Regions from separate parts of the Streptomyces sp. NPDC006516 genome, predicted to be linked through region 1. Evidence: riboswitches for the same ligand, from Rfam matches in the RefSeq annotation. Region 1 holds a riboswitch; the other holds the start of a gene.
The links. Region 1 has a riboswitch for thiamine pyrophosphate ahead of thiC (phosphomethylpyrimidine synthase ThiC). Riboswitches for the same ligand answer to the same signal wherever they lie in the genome.

Region 1 (7,280 bases):
CGGTGCGGGCACCGCGACCTTCCAGGCCGCCTGGCTGCTCAACGGCGGCCAGAAGACGGACATGGAGCGGCTTCAGGACGTCCACCTCCAGTGGATGGCGCGGCTCGACGCGGTGGTCGAGGAGGACGGGCATCTGCTGATGCACTCCGACACGACGGCCTACCTCGACTACGGATCCACCATCGAGGACGTCAACGACACCGTGCACGGCATCCTCACGCGGAACGACGCCGACGAGTGCTGGGACCTCTTCCGCAAGCTCACCAAGCGGTTCGCCTTCCGCGACGAGGGCGGGGCGCAGGCCGTCCGCGAACTGATGTCGACGTACGGCGGACAGCGCGTCGTCCACGGTCACAGCCCCATTCCGTACCTGCTGGGCGAGGTCGGTTCGGAGGACGGCGAGGAGGCGGCACGCCCCGTGGTGGACGGCCCGCACGTCTACGCGGAGGGGCTGGCCATCGCCATGGACGGCGGAGTGACCATGGCCGGAAAGCTGCTGGTCGTCCAACTCCCCCTGCATGACTGACGTTCGCGAGGGAAGACGCATCGCGGCCTGACACCGTGGGCTGCCGGGCCTATTTCCGGAAACCCCCTGTCACGCCGTGCCGTAGGCGCTCTACCATCGGCCTATCAGTAGCAGGCTCTCCTCCGTTTCCGCCCGATCGCCCGGCCCTACGCGGTCGGTCAGGCCTTACGGAGCATCGGGGGATGCACATGAATAGCGCTCCGCACCTGCTGGCCGAGGACCGCCCCGAATACGAGCGGATCCTTGCCGACGCGCTGCGTCATGCTCACGAACGACCGGATCTGGCCGGAATCGGTGACCGACTCAATGCGGAACAGCTGCGGACCATGGCGCTGGAAGCCACACCGCTGATCACCGCGGCGGCCACCACCGAGTACCAGCACTACGTGAAGGTCCGGGGCGAGCTGCGCGGGCCCGACGATCCGGCGGACCACGACTCCGTCCTCGAACCCGCCACCGAGGAACCGGACGCCGAGGGCGCCGGCACCCTGGCGATGATCACCGTGCTCGCTCCCGTCCTCGCGGGCGCGGCCGCCTTGATATTCCTGCTGGTCGGCTATGTGCTGAAGGCGGTCAGCCCGGCCCCGGCCTTCGCCGGCACCATGGTCACCGCTGGATGGTTCTTCGCGGCTGTCGCCGCCGCGGCCATCCTCGTCGCGGCGGTGGGTCTCCTCCTCACCGCGCTGCACAACGGCGCCACCGCGCTGCCCGCCGTGGACGAGGAGGAGGAACTTCCGGAGGACGTGGCGCGCGCCCGGGAAGCCTGGCGGCACGCGCTGCTGGAACGCGGCATCCTGCCCTTCCTGCGGGACGCGCTCGCCGACCCGACCGCCGGGCCCGCCTCACGCACACCGCACCGCTCGGCCAATCGCATCCCGAAGATCGGCTACAGCAGGCCGGACTTCACCGGACCGCAGGACGGCCCCTCGGCCGGGCCGCGCCCGACCTTCACCAGTCCCGACTTCACCAGCCCGGACTTCGGTGGACCCGAGCACCAGCCGGAGTGACCGCCACGGCCCGTGAGCGCGCGTGGGAGTTCGCGCAGTTCACCGGCAGCGGCAGGCACTCCGGCCATGCCCCCCCCCCGTCACGCCCCCGGTCACACCGGGGGACACCGGCCCTGCCTCAGTCCGCGATCGGCAGGTAGACCCTGTTACCGGCTGCCGCGAACTCCCTGGACTTCTCGGCCATCCCCGCCTCGATGTCCGCCTGTTCGTCCCCGTGCTCCCGCCGGATGTCGTGGGAGATCTTCATCGAGCAGAACTTCGGGCCGCACATCGAGCAGAAGTGCGCCGTCTTCGCCGGCTCTGCCGGCAGCGTCTCGTCGTGGAACTCCCTTGCCGTGTCCGGGTCGAGCGCCAGGTTGAACTGGTCCTCCCAGCGGAATTCGAAGCGGGCGTCCGACAGCGCGTCGTCCCACTCCTGCGCCCCGGGGTGCCCCTTGGCGAGGTCAGCCGCATGGGCCGCGATCTTGTACGTGATGACGCCGGTCTTGACGTCGTCGCGGTTGGGCAGACCCAGGTGTTCCTTGGGGGTGACGTAACAGAGCATCGCGGTCCCCCACCACGCGATCATCGCCGCGCCGATGCCCGAGGTGATGTGGTCGTACGCGGGAGCGACGTCGGTGGTCAGGGGGCCCAGCGTGTAGAACGGGGCCTCCTCACAGATCTCCTGCTGGAGATCGATGTTCTCCTTGATCTTGTGCATCGGGACATGGCCCGGGCCCTCGATCATCGTCTGGACACCGAACCGCTTGGCGACCGTGTTGAGCTCGCCGAGCGTACGGAGCTCGGCGAACTGCGCCTCGTCGTTGGCGTCGGCGATGGAGCCCGGACGCAGCCCGTCGCCCAGCGAATACGTCACGTCGTAGGCGGCGAGGATCTCGCAGAGCTCCTCGAAATGCTCGTAGAGGAAGGACTCCTTGTGGTGCGCCAGGCACCACGCCGCCATGATCGATCCCCCGCGGGAGACGATTCCGGTCTTGCGGCGGGCCGTCAGCGGGACGTACGGCAGGCGGACCCCGGCGTGCACCGTCATGTAGTCGACGCCCTGCTCCGCCTGCTCGATCACCGTGTCCTTGTAGATCTCCCAGGTCAGCTCCTCGGCGCGGCCGTCGACCTTCTCCAGTGCCTGGTAGAGGGGCACGGTGCCGATGGGCACCGGGGAGTTGCGCAGGACCCACTCGCGGGTGGTGTGGATGTTGCGGCCGGTGGAGAGGTCCATGACCGTGTCGGCGCCCCACCGGGTGGCCCAGGTCATCTTGTCCACCTCCTCCTCGATGGAGGAGGTGACCGCGGAGTTGCCGATGTTGGCGTTGACCTTCACCAGGAAACGCTTGCCGATGATCATCGGCTCGATCTCCGGGTGGTTGACGTTCGCCGGCAGTACCGCCCGGCCCGCCGCGATCTCCTCGCGCACCACCTCGGGTGCGACGCTCTCCCGGATCGCCACGTACTCCATCTCCGGAGTGATCTCGCCGCGCCGGGCATAGGCGAGCTGGGTCACCGGGCGGCCGTCCCTGCTGCGCCGGGGCTGGCGCGGGCGGCCGGGGAAGACCGCGTCGAGGTTGCGCAGCCCGCCACGGGGCGACGTGTGCTTGAGACCGTCGTCCTCGGGGCGCGCGGGGCGGCCCGCGTACTCCTCGGTGTCCCCTCGGGCGATGATCCAGCTCTCCCGGAGGGGCGCGAGGCCGCGGCGTACGTCGGTGTCGGTGGCGGGATCGGTGTACGGCCCCGACGTGTCGTACAGCGTCACGTCCTTGCCGTTGGTGAGGTGCACCTGACGGACCGGCACCCGGAGGTCCGGGCGTGAGCCCTGGACGTATCCCTTGTGCCAGCCGATGGACTTCCCGGCCTCGTCGTCCTGCGCATTCTGCGCAATCCGCCCCGAGGCAGGCGTGCGTGCGTCCGCTGTGGTCATGAGACCTACTCCCTACGCCGGCATTACCCGGTAACAGGTTCGGCGGTCGGCGCAGCGTGTTCCGTACGGATGTACGGAGGTCAGCGCCCTCTCAGCCCGGTGCTCCGAGCTCCCGCGTGTACAAAATGTGCCTCAACGCTAACCTCCCGTCTGGCGTGCTGGCCAGAGGGCCTCCCTGGTTCTTGGGATGATCGCCCCGTGACGTCTCCCGGAAGCGCCCCCGAACCCCACGGCCCCGCAACAGGCAGTACGCAGAGTCATGTGCACGCCCACAGCCACACCCATGGCCCCGCCGCGCCCGTGTCCAAGCATCTGCGCAAGGTCATCGCGGCCGTGGTCATCCCCTTCGCCACGGCAGTACTGGTGGGTCTCGTGGCGTTCTGGCCCGGCGGCGCCCCCGCCCACGAGCGCACGGGGGTCGGCTTCGACCGGCAGACCCAGGAAGGCCGGGTGACGAAGGTCGTGTCGGTCGACTGCGCGGACGTCAACGCGTCGCAGGTCCCGCCGACCGGCGACACGTCTACCGCCTCGGGGCAGGAGGCCGTCAACGCGCAGTCGGGCCAGTGCAAGAAAGCGACGGTGGAGGTGACCACCGGCAAGGACAAGGGCCGTACGTTCGTCGAGGTCGTCCAGCCCGACGCCCCCCGGCAACTCCGCGAGGGTCAGGGCGTGGTGGTGGCGTACGCGCCCGACGCACCCCGTGACCTGCAGTATTCGGTGACGGACGTGGACCGCGCGCTGCCGATGGCCATCCTGGCCGGGATCTTCGCCCTCGCGGTCGTCGTGGTCGGGAGGATGCGCGGGCTCATGGCCCTGATCGCGCTCGCCGTCTCCTTCGGGGTACTGACCCTGTTCATCCTGCCGGCCATCCTGCAGGGCTCGAATCCGCTCGTCGTCGCGGTGATCGGGGCGAGCGCCATCATGCTGATCGCCCTCTACACCTGCCACGGTCTGACGGCCCGCACATCCGTGGCCGTCATCGGCACCCTCATCTCACTGCTGCTGATCGGGCTGCTGGGCTCCCTGTTCATCGACTGGGCCAGTCTGTCCGGCAACACGGACGACAACACCGGTCTCATCCACGGGCTCTACCCGGACATCGACATGAGCGGCCTGCTCCTGGCCGGTGTGATCATCGGTTCGCTGGGCGTGCTCGACGATGTGACCGTCACCCAGACGTCGGCGGTCTGGGAACTGCACCAGGCCGATCCGACGATGGGCGTGCGACGGCTCTACCGGGCGGGCATCAGGATCGGGCGCGACCACATCGCCTCGGTCGTCAACACCCTCGTCCTGGCCTACGCGGGCGCCGCCCTTCCCCTGCTGCTGCTCTTCTCCATCGCCCAGAGCAGCGTGGGGACCGTCGCCAACAGTGAACTGGTCGCGGAGGAGATCGTCCGGACACTGGTCGGATCGATCGGGCTGGTCGCCTCGGTGCCGGTGACGACGGTGCTCGCGGCCCTGGTGGTCTCCGCGGACCGCACGGGGCTCGGCGCGGAAGCCGGAGCTCCTGCACCCGCACGGACCGGGAGGGGCCGACGCCGCAAGGCGTGAGCCGCGAGGCCGGAGACATGGAGCCGGGCCTCCGGTGTTCGATGTTCAGTCGGACCTTCGTGTTCAGCCGGCGTTCTGTTCCTTGGCGAGGATGCGCCCCAGAGCCTCTTCGAGATTGCCGTCGAAGTCACCCAGCGTGTGCTCCTGACCCAGTGGCACCAGTTTGTCCGTCCGGTCGAGAAAAGCCACAAGAGGTGCTGTTCCGGCCCGGAAGAGCGCACGGTCGGCACCGACCTGCAGGCGGATGTGCACATCGGAGAGCCCTTCTGGCTCGGTGGGGGCGATGTGCACATCACCGTCACCGCTGGGGCTGTTGAGGCCGTCGAGCAACAGCTCACGGCCGAACGCCCAGGTGACGGGGGCGTCACCGGGCAGGTGGAAGGTCATCCGGATCGCATACGGATCGCTGACTTCGTACCGGAGTTCCACCGGAATACGGAAGGAGAGCTCCTCGGAAACGAGGAAGCTCATCATGACCTCTGCTTGAACCGACTCGCGCATCGTTCAACCCCGCAGTAGATGAAACTGGCCAGGAATGATCCCCCGTGGCCCTATTGACGCCATCGTGGTGCAAGCGATAGCAGATCACAAGGAGTGATTTTTCAGATACTGATAGAGAACACGAACGAGCGCAAGAGGGTGGTCACTTCGCAGCGTAGTTGTTCGACTGCGGGGAGCAACCGTTCTTCTTGGTGCAAGGGGAGAGAAACAGCCATGGCCGCCAAAGCGGAGCCGACGGTGATCGGAATGGCGGCACAGACCGTTCCCATCACGTACTCCTGTCGTTCGATGACAGGTTCCGTACGTTTCATCGATCTCAGCCTGGCCAGGAACGTCTGACGGTCCCTTACGGAGTAACGAGTCAACTGGCGGACGGGGTGCCGGTCCAGATGATCCTCCCGCGCCCGCTCGTCGAGCTGACTCAGAAGACACTGGCCGAGGGCGTGGGCATGACCCGTCTCACGGAACGAGGCCCACTCACGCACCGCGGGCAGCGAGGGGGTGTCGGCGACCGCGACCATCTCGATCTCGCCGTCCCGGTACAGGGCGCAGTAGACGGGGGCGCCGATGACGTCCGCCCAGTGCGCGAGCGAGTCGACGATCACGCCGGGCCGCGGGGTCGCGGGACCGCCACCCAGACGCTCCGCGGCGTCCCCGAAGAGGAAGACGCCGTTCTCCCTGCGGAGGTAGCCCTCGTGCGTCAGGGTGCGCAGCAGGTGATAGGCGGTGGGAAGGGGAAGTCCCGCCTCGCGGGCGAGCTGCTTCGCCGGAGCCCCGTCCCGATGGGTGCCCACAGCCTCCATAAGTCTCAACGCACGCTGAACCGAACCGATCAACGTCGGGACAGCAGTACTCGATGCCGTGGTCACAGGTCACCCCCAGGCATGGTGACGGGCTCTCAGCCCTCCCGCGGGGGCCGCCCCCACGGGCCCGCCGCGAGCCTGGGGTCCGGAGACCGGACGGTCGCACAAACCACTGGGCAGGATGGTGACGGGCCGTCATTTCCCAGCTGGCGGCAGCGTTACGTCACTGTATCGGCACAGTCAGTCACGGGTGAGGTTTCGTCCTGGACTTAGCTCTGCTGGGCTAATCGCCGAATGCGCGGCCCCATAACCGGCCCCATAACCGGACCGCAGGCCCCGCGCGCTCCGGCGTGCGCCTGCGCCCGCGCGCTGCCCCGGCCCTGCGCACATGCCCCCGGTCGCGAGCCTGCGCCGGTCGTGCGCATGCCCCCGTGCGTGCGCCTGCGCCGGTCGTGCGCCCGGTCCGTCCGGACTCGGCCCGAGCGTGAACCTGGCCCTGGACGTGCCCGGCCGCGCTCGTGCGCCCGATTCGTCGGCCGCGACCGTGCGCGTACCGGCTCCGTTACCAGTCGCTGCGCTCGGAGGAGGACAGGAACTTCCGCACCACGAAGACCAGACCGCCGACCAGGACGACGAAGACCAGCACCTTGAACAGCAGGCCGATGACGAAGCCGACCACACTGGCGATCAGTCCGCCGAACACCACGATCGCGATGAGGGGCACCGCGACCCACTTCACCCACCAGGGCATCCCCGCGAAAATCTCCCGCACCGCCATCGCCGCTACCTCGTCTCTGTGAGTACCTGCTTCGATGCTAGAGGCGCGAGGGGGGCCCGCGGGGTGCCGGGAGCCCTTGAAGTCCCCTGAGCGATCCCCTAGGGAACGCCCGGGTCCGCGAACGCCTGGCACCGGGAGACCTCGGGGTCGCTCAGCCCTCCGGCGGCGAGAAGACCACCATCACCCGGAGGTCCTCGGT
Region 2 (7,280 bases), on a different contig from region 1:
GGCCGTCGCCAGGAGCGACGGCCCCAGCGGCGTTCACGGGCCGAGTGCGGGCGCGGATACTACGTGCATGGCATTCGCGGTCTTCATGACTCTGCCGGGACTGGTGGTCGTCCTGACGCTCCTGGCCTTCGTCGATCAGTTCCTGATGCGCGCGGGCCGTGCGGGCGTCCTGCCGTGGCGTAACAGTGCCCGGCAGGGCCAGATCTCGGCCACCGGCTTCGAGCAGCTCCACGCGAGCTTCTCGCCCGGGAAGCAGAGCGAACTCAAGGAGCGGCAGTCGGCCCTGCTGATGCGGGACGACGAGGCGGACGGCGCGCCCCCGAACCGCACCACGGTGGACCTGGCGCGCGGTACGGCGGTCGTCCGGCTTCCGTAGCGCGCCGCGACCCGCCCGGCCGCCGGTGCCGGGACTCAGGCCGGTGGGCCGATCCGGGCCGCGGTGATGTCCGCGAGCCGTGGTCCTCGTCCCCGGCCGCCACCGCGGCTCCGCCCCGGCGATCGCGTCGCAGACCCGCGGCCAGTCGGTGAGATCGGCAGGGCCGATGTGCCGTGGCACGGCCGGCACACCCGCCGAATGGGTCAGGACCTGAGTCCGCCGGGAAACTCATCGGCCCCCGCGAACCCCGACCCGTGGGCGTACCGGGCAGACGGGGGAGGGCCATCGAACCCCATGGTCACAGCACCCCGAGGTCCCGGTCCGGCCGGCAGTACGGGCAGGCCGGGATGCCGTCCTCCGTCAGGGCGCGCAGGGCCTGCTCGCGCGTCATCGGCCGTGTGCTGCCCCCGCCCATACCGCAGTCGCCCGTGTGCACCGCGTCGGACCGGCTCCCGGCCCCCACGCGCAGTACGGACAGCTTCCAGGACGGCGGAGGCGGTGGCGCGGTGCGCGCGGCCCGGGCCGCCGCGGCCTCACGCCTTTCCAGGTCGGCGATGGTCCGATCGGTTCGGCCGAGTTGATACGCCTGCCACTCGCGTACGATCCGCAGGCGATCCAGACGGGAAAGGTTTTCGGACACGTATTCGATTCTAAGGCGCAGTGGGTCTGCGAGAGGTCTGTGGGTCCGCGCGCGCACCTCCTGCCCGCCGTGCGATCGGTCACGGCCCGAGCGCCGCCCCGGGGCGTATCGGGGCCGTCGAAGGGGCGCCGACGTCGCGTGACGGCCGCCGACGGCGACCGGTACGCCGATCCCCGCCCCCTTCCGAGCAGGCGAAGGTTTCTGCGACCTCGGCGTGTCTGTAACACTGGATGAACCATGCCTAAGCCCGGAGAACTCACTTTCGTCGCGCCCCGCGGAGCCAAGAAGCCCCCGCGGCACCTCGCCGACCTCACGCCCGACGAGCGCAAGGAGGCAGTCGCCGCGACCGGCGAGAAGCCCTTCCGCGCCAAGCAGTTGTCGCAGCACTACTTCACGCGGTACGCCCATGACCCGGCCGAGTGGACCAACATCCCCGCCGCGTCCCGGGACAAGCTCGCCGAGGCGATGTTCCCCGACCTGATGTCGGTCGTGCGCCACATCAGCTGCGACGACGACACCACCCGTAAGACGCTCTGGAAGCTGCACGACGGCACGCTCGTCGAGTCCGTGCTCATGCGCTATCCGGACCGGGTGACCATGTGCATCTCGTCCCAGGCGGGCTGCGGCATGAACTGCCCGTTCTGCGCGACGGGGCAGGCGGGTCTCGACCGCAACCTGTCGACCGCCGAGATCGTGCACCAGATCGTGGACGGCATGCGGGCGCTGCGTGACGGGGAGGTCCCGGGCGGGCCCGCCCGGCTGTCCAACATCGTCTTCATGGGCATGGGCGAGCCGCTGGCCAACTACAAGCGCGTCGTCGGGGCGATCCGCCGGCTGACGGATCCGGAGCCCGACGGGCTGGGACTCTCGCAGCGCGGGATCACCGTCTCCACCGTGGGCCTCGTGCCGGCCATGCTCCGCTTCGCCGACGAGGGCTTCAAGTGCCGCCTCGCGGTCTCGCTGCACGCCCCGGACGACGAGCTGCGCGACACCCTCGTCCCCGTCAACACCCGCTGGAAGGTCCGGGAGGTCCTGCACGCGGCGTGGGAGTACGCGGAGAAGTCGGGCCGCCGCATCTCCATCGAGTACGCGCTGATCCGGGACATCAACGACCAGGCGTGGCGGGGCGACCTGCTGGGCCGGCTGCTCAAGGGCAAGCGGGTGCACGTCAACCTGATCCCGCTGAACCCGACTCCGGGGTCCAAGTGGACCGCCTCGCGCCCCGAGGACGAGAAGGCGTTCGTCGAGGCCATCGCGCGCCACGGTGTGCCCGTCACCGTCCGGGACACCCGCGGCCAGGAGATCGACGGCGCCTGCGGCCAGCTGGCGGCCTCGGAGCGCTGAGGACGGACCGGACGGGCCGCCCGATGGCCGCTCGGCGCGCGGTCCCTCCGGCCGGGCACCGGTCGGGCGGCCGGTACGGCAAGATCCGGCCGGTGTAGCCTGGTCCGGAAATCAACTTCATATTCCGACAGGGGAGCGCCACAGCGCTGAGAGTGCGGCACCGGAACAGGTAGGCCGCAGACCCTCTGAACCTCGCCCGGGTCATTCCGGGTAGGAAGTTCGGACCTTACTCAAGCTGTTGCGCCCTGCCCGCTCGCCGAGCGGGCGGGGCCGCGTCTCTTCCTGGTCACTTCCAGGAGGAATCACATGAACACCACCACGAGGTACGCCGCGACGGCGCTCGCCGCCGCGCTCGGCGTCTCCGTGCTCGCGGGCTGCGGCGGCGACGACGAGTCCGGCGCCACCGGGTCGTCGAAGGGCTCCAAGACCGTCACCCTGGTCAGCCACGACTCGTTCAACGCCTCGGACGCCGTCCTGAAGGCGTTCACGAAGGAGACCGGCTACACGGTCAAGGTGCTCAAGAGCGGTGACGCCGGAGCCGCGCTCAACCAGGAGATCCTGACCAAGGGATCCCCCCGGGGCGACGTGTTCTTCGGCGCCGACAACACGCTGCTCTCCCGCGCCCTGGACAACGGCCTGTTCACGCCGTACGAGGCGAAGGGCCTCGAACGTGTCGCGTCCGCCACCCAGCTGGACGCGAAGGAGCACCGGGTGACGCCCGTGGACACCGGCGACATCTGCGTGAACTACGACAAGAAGTACTTCGCCGACAAGAAGCTCGACCCGCCGAACTCCTTCGACGACCTCCTGAAGCCTGCGTACAAGAACCTCCTCGTCACCGAGAACGCCGCGACCTCCTCACCGGGCCTCGGCTTCCTGCTCGGCACGGTGGGCACCTACGGCGAGACCGGCTACCAGGACTACTGGAAGAAGCTGAAGAGCAACGGCGTCAAGGTCGTCGACGGCTGGGAGCAGGCGTACAACGAGGAGTTCTCCGGTTCGGCCGGCGGCAAGAAGGCCAAGGCCGACCGGCCCCTCGTCGTGTCGTACGCCTCCAGCCCGCCGGTCGAGGTGCTGTACGCCGAGCCGCAGCCCACCGAGGCCCCGACCGGTGTCGCCACCGGCACCTGCTTCCGCCAGATCGAGTTCGCCGGACTGCTGGACGGCGCGAAGAACGAGGCCGGCGGCAAGGCGCTGCTGGACTTCCTGATCAGCAAGCGGTTCCAGGAGGACATGCCCCTCAACATGTTCGTGAACCCGGTGGTGAAGGACGCGAAGCTGCCGGAGCTCTTCACGAAGTTCGGTGCGACCGTCGAGCAGCCCGCGACCGTGGCACCGGAGAAGATCGCCAAGAACCGTGAGCAGTGGGTCCAGTCGTGGTCCTCGCTCGTCGTGAAGTAGTCGCGCGGCCCTCCAGGAGGGGGAACGCGGTGCGGCTCGGGCTGATGGCCCTGCCCGTCGCGTTCTTCGCGCTGTTCTTCGCCTACCCGGTCGTCGCGATCGTCGGCCGGGGGCTGAGGGCGGACGGCGTCTGGCAGTTCGGCCGGATCGGTACGGTGCTGAGCCGGCCGGACATCCTGGACGTCCTCTGGTTCACCACCTGGCAGGCGCTCGCCTCGACCGCGCTCACCCTGCTGATCGCGCTGCCGGGCGCCTACGTCTTCGCCCGGCTCGACTTCCCCGGCAAACAGCTGCTGCGCGCCGTGGTGACCGTGCCGTTCGTGCTGCCGACCGTCGTCGTCGGTACGGCGTTCCTGGCCCTGCTGGGGCGCGGCGGATTCCTCGACGAGCTCTGGGGCGTCCGGCTCGACACGACGGTGTGGGCGATCCTGCTCGCCCACGTGTTCTTCAACTACGCCGTCGTCGTCCGCACCGTCGGCGGCCTGTGGTCGCAGCTCGACCCCCGCCAGGAGGAGGCGGCCCGGGTGCTCGGCGCCGGACGGTTCGCCGCCTGGCGGCGGGTGACGCTGCCCGCGCTGGCCCCCGCCGTGGCCGGTGCCGCGGTGATGGTCTTCCTGTTCACCTTCACCTCCTTCGGAGTCGTCCAGATCCTCGGCGGCCCGGCGTACTCCACGCTGGAGGTGGAGATCTACCGCCAGACCGCGCAGCTGCTCGATCTGCCGACCGCCGCCGTGCTGACGCTGGTGCAGTTCGCGGCGGTCGCCGGCATCCTCGCCGTGCACGCCTGGACCGTGCGGCGCCGGGAGACGGCGCTGAGGCTCGTCGACCCCGCCCAGACCTCCAGGCCGCCCCGGGGCGCCGGGCAGCGGGCGCTGCTCGGCGGCGTACTGCTGACCGTGCTGCTCCTCGTCGTGCTGCCCCTCGGTGTACTCGTCGAACGCTCCCTCGACACCTCCGGGGGCTACGGCTTCGGCTTCTACCGCGCGCTGGGATCGGCCGACGCCGGCGGCTCCACCTTCCTCGTGCCACCGATCGACGCCATCGGGAACTCCCTGCGCTACGCCCTGGTCGCGACGCTCATCGCCCTCCTGATCGGCGGCCTCGCCGCGGCGGCCCTCACGAGACGCGCGGGCCGGCTCGTGCGGGGCTTCGACGCCCTTCTGATGCTCCCGCTCGGCGTCTCGGCGGTCACCGTCGGCTTCGGCTTCCTGATCACGCTCGACGAGCCGCCGCTCGACCTGCGTACGTCATGGATCCTCGTCCCGCTCGCACAGGCCCTGGTGGGCGTGCCCTTCGTCGTACGGACCATGCTGCCCGTCCTGCGCGCGGTCGACGAACGGCTGCGGGAGGCCGCCTCGGTGCTCGGCGCCTCGCCGCTCCGGGCCTGGCGCGAGGTGGACCTGCCGCTGATGCGCCGCGCGCTCCTGGTGGCGGCCGGCTTCGCCTTCGCCGTGTCGCTCGGGGAGTTCGGCGCGACCGTCTTCATCGCCCGCCCCGACAACCCGACGCTCCCGGTCGCCGTCGCCAGGCTGCTCGGCCGCTCCGGGGAGCTCAACTACGGCCAGGCGATGGCCCTCAGCACGATTCTGATGCTCGTCTGCGCGGTGTCGCTGCTCCTGCTCGAACGTATCCGCACCGACCGATCCGGGGAGTTCTAGAGATGCTGGCAGTGGAGTCGGCCACGGTCCGGTTCGGCGGGCGGACCGCGCTCGACGCGGTCGACCTGGAGGTCGCGGACCACGAGATCGTCTGTGTGCTGGGGCCGAGCGGCAGCGGCAAGTCGACGTTGCTGCGGGCGGTCGCCGGACTGCAGCACCTGGACGGCGGGCGGGTCCTCGTCGACGGCGTCGACCAGGCCCCGCTGCCCGTGCACCGGCGCGGGCTGGGGCTGATGTTCCAGGACCACCAGTTGTTCCCGCACCGGGACGTCGGCGCCAACGTCGCCTTCGGGCTGCGGATGCACGGCGTCTCCCGCGCCGAGCGCGACCGCAGGGTCGGCCAGCTCCTCGACCTCGTGGGCCTGCCAGGGGCGGGCCGGCGGGCCGTCGCCGCCCTGTCCGGCGGTGAACAGCAGCGGGTGGCGCTGGCACGCGCGCTGGCCCCGCGCCCGAAGCTGCTGATGCTGGACGAACCGCTCGGCCAGCTGGACCGGAGTCTGCGCGAACGGCTCGTCGTCGAACTGCGCTCCCTCTTCGCCCGGCTGGGCACGACGGTGCTCGCCGTCACCCATGACCAGGGAGAGGCCTTCGCGCTGGCCGACCGGGTCGTCGTCATGCGGGACGGCCGCATCGCCCAGGCGGGCACCCCCCTGGAGGTCTGGCAGCGCCCCGCGTCGGCCTTCGTCGCCCGTTTCCTCGGCTTCGACAACGTGGTGGGGGCGACGGTGACGGGAACGGCCGCCGACACCCCCTGGGGCAAGGTGCCGGTACCCGAGGGCTCGCCCCAGGGGGAGCACGAGCTGCTCGTGCGGCCGGGCGGTGTGCGGCTCGGCGGCCCGAAGGACGGACTCCGCTGCACGGTGGGCGTCCGCACCTTCCGCGGCCACCACGTCGCCGTCACCCTCCACCCCGGCGACGGGCCTCCCCTGGAGGCGGAGTGCGCCCTGCGCGACACCCCGGAGGAGGGGACGGTCGTGGGCGTGACCTTCGACCCGGCCGAGACCGTGGTCCTGCCGCCGGCCTGAAGGAGGTCCCCGCGCGGGCCGCCACGGCCCGGGTGGCGCCCCCGCACGGAGCCGGTCCTCCGGACGAGGGCGCCGGAGAGGAACAGGGACATGGCCGGGTCACCCCGCGAGGGCATCGACACCACCCGCGTCATCGCGGGGCCGAGGGACCGGGTCACCTCCCGCTGAGCCCCCGGCCGGGTCAGCCCGTCAGCCGGGCGAGCGCCCCCGCCGCCTCCTCCACCGTGTCGACGAGCGCGATACGCGCCTCCATCGCCCGGTCCGCCGCGAGCGCCCGCAGCAGCGGCCAGGCGGGGAGCTTCTCCGTCCAGTGCGCGCGGTTCACCAGCACCATCGGGGTGGGCGCGGAACGCGACTCGTAGTAGTTCGGCGTCGCGTTGTCGAAGATCTCCTGGACGGTCCCGGCCGCTCCGGGCAGGAAGATCACACCGGCGGTCGAGCGGGCCAGCAGCCCGTCCTCGCGCACGGCGTTCGCGAAGTACTTGGCGATGTGGTCCGCGAAGGCGTTCGGCGGCTCGTGACCGTAGAACCAGGTGGGGATCGCGACCGAGGACCCGCCCTTCGGCCAGCGCTCCCGAACGGCGAAGGCAGCCGTCGCCCAGTCGGTGACCGACGGGCTGAACGAAGGTGCCGAAGCGAGGAGTTCGCAGGCCTTGAGCAGCATCGCGTCGGAGTGCGGGGCGGAGTACGCGCCCAGATTGGCGGCCTCCATCGCGCCGGGCCCGCCACCCGTGGCGACCGTCAGGCCGCTGCGGGCGAGCTCCCTGCCCAGCGTGGCCGCGCCGCGGTACTCCTCGGAACCCCGGGCCATCGCGTGGCCGCCCATCACGCCCACC

Region 2: linked by a shared signal. The riboswitch ahead of ABZY45_RS33080 (thiamine ABC transporter substrate-binding protein) and the one ahead of thiC (phosphomethylpyrimidine synthase ThiC) in region 1 are both predicted to bind thiamine pyrophosphate.

What each region holds. Positions count from the first base shown of each region.
Region 1 covers NZ_JBEXPD010000007.1:219,033-226,312, forward strand. The annotation lists gene ABZY45_RS20970 (metallophosphoesterase) at 1-526, shown strand, start outside; gene ABZY45_RS20975 (hypothetical protein) at 709-1,533, shown strand; gene thiC (phosphomethylpyrimidine synthase ThiC) at 1,652-3,445, opposite strand; TPP riboswitch at 3,438-3,571, opposite strand; gene ABZY45_RS20985 (YibE/F family protein) at 3,644-4,999, shown strand; gene ABZY45_RS20990 (SsgA family sporulation/cell division regulator) at 5,063-5,500, opposite strand; gene ABZY45_RS20995 (helix-turn-helix domain-containing protein) at 5,602-6,369, opposite strand; gene ABZY45_RS21000 (DUF5326 family protein) at 6,866-7,075, opposite strand; gene ABZY45_RS21005 (cupin domain-containing protein) at 7,233-7,280, opposite strand, start outside.
Region 2 covers NZ_JBEXPD010000020.1:37,761-45,040, reverse strand. The annotation lists gene ABZY45_RS33095 (DUF6191 domain-containing protein) at 68-376, shown strand; gene ABZY45_RS33090 (DUF6233 domain-containing protein) at 675-1,016, opposite strand; gene rlmN (23S rRNA (adenine(2503)-C(2))-methyltransferase RlmN) at 1,254-2,360, shown strand; TPP riboswitch at 2,480-2,595, shown strand; gene ABZY45_RS33080 (thiamine ABC transporter substrate-binding protein) at 2,667-3,761, shown strand; gene ABZY45_RS33075 (iron ABC transporter permease) at 3,806-5,419, shown strand; gene ABZY45_RS33070 (ABC transporter ATP-binding protein) at 5,422-6,444, shown strand; gene ABZY45_RS33065 (Rossmann fold nucleotide-binding protein) at 6,626-7,280, opposite strand, start outside.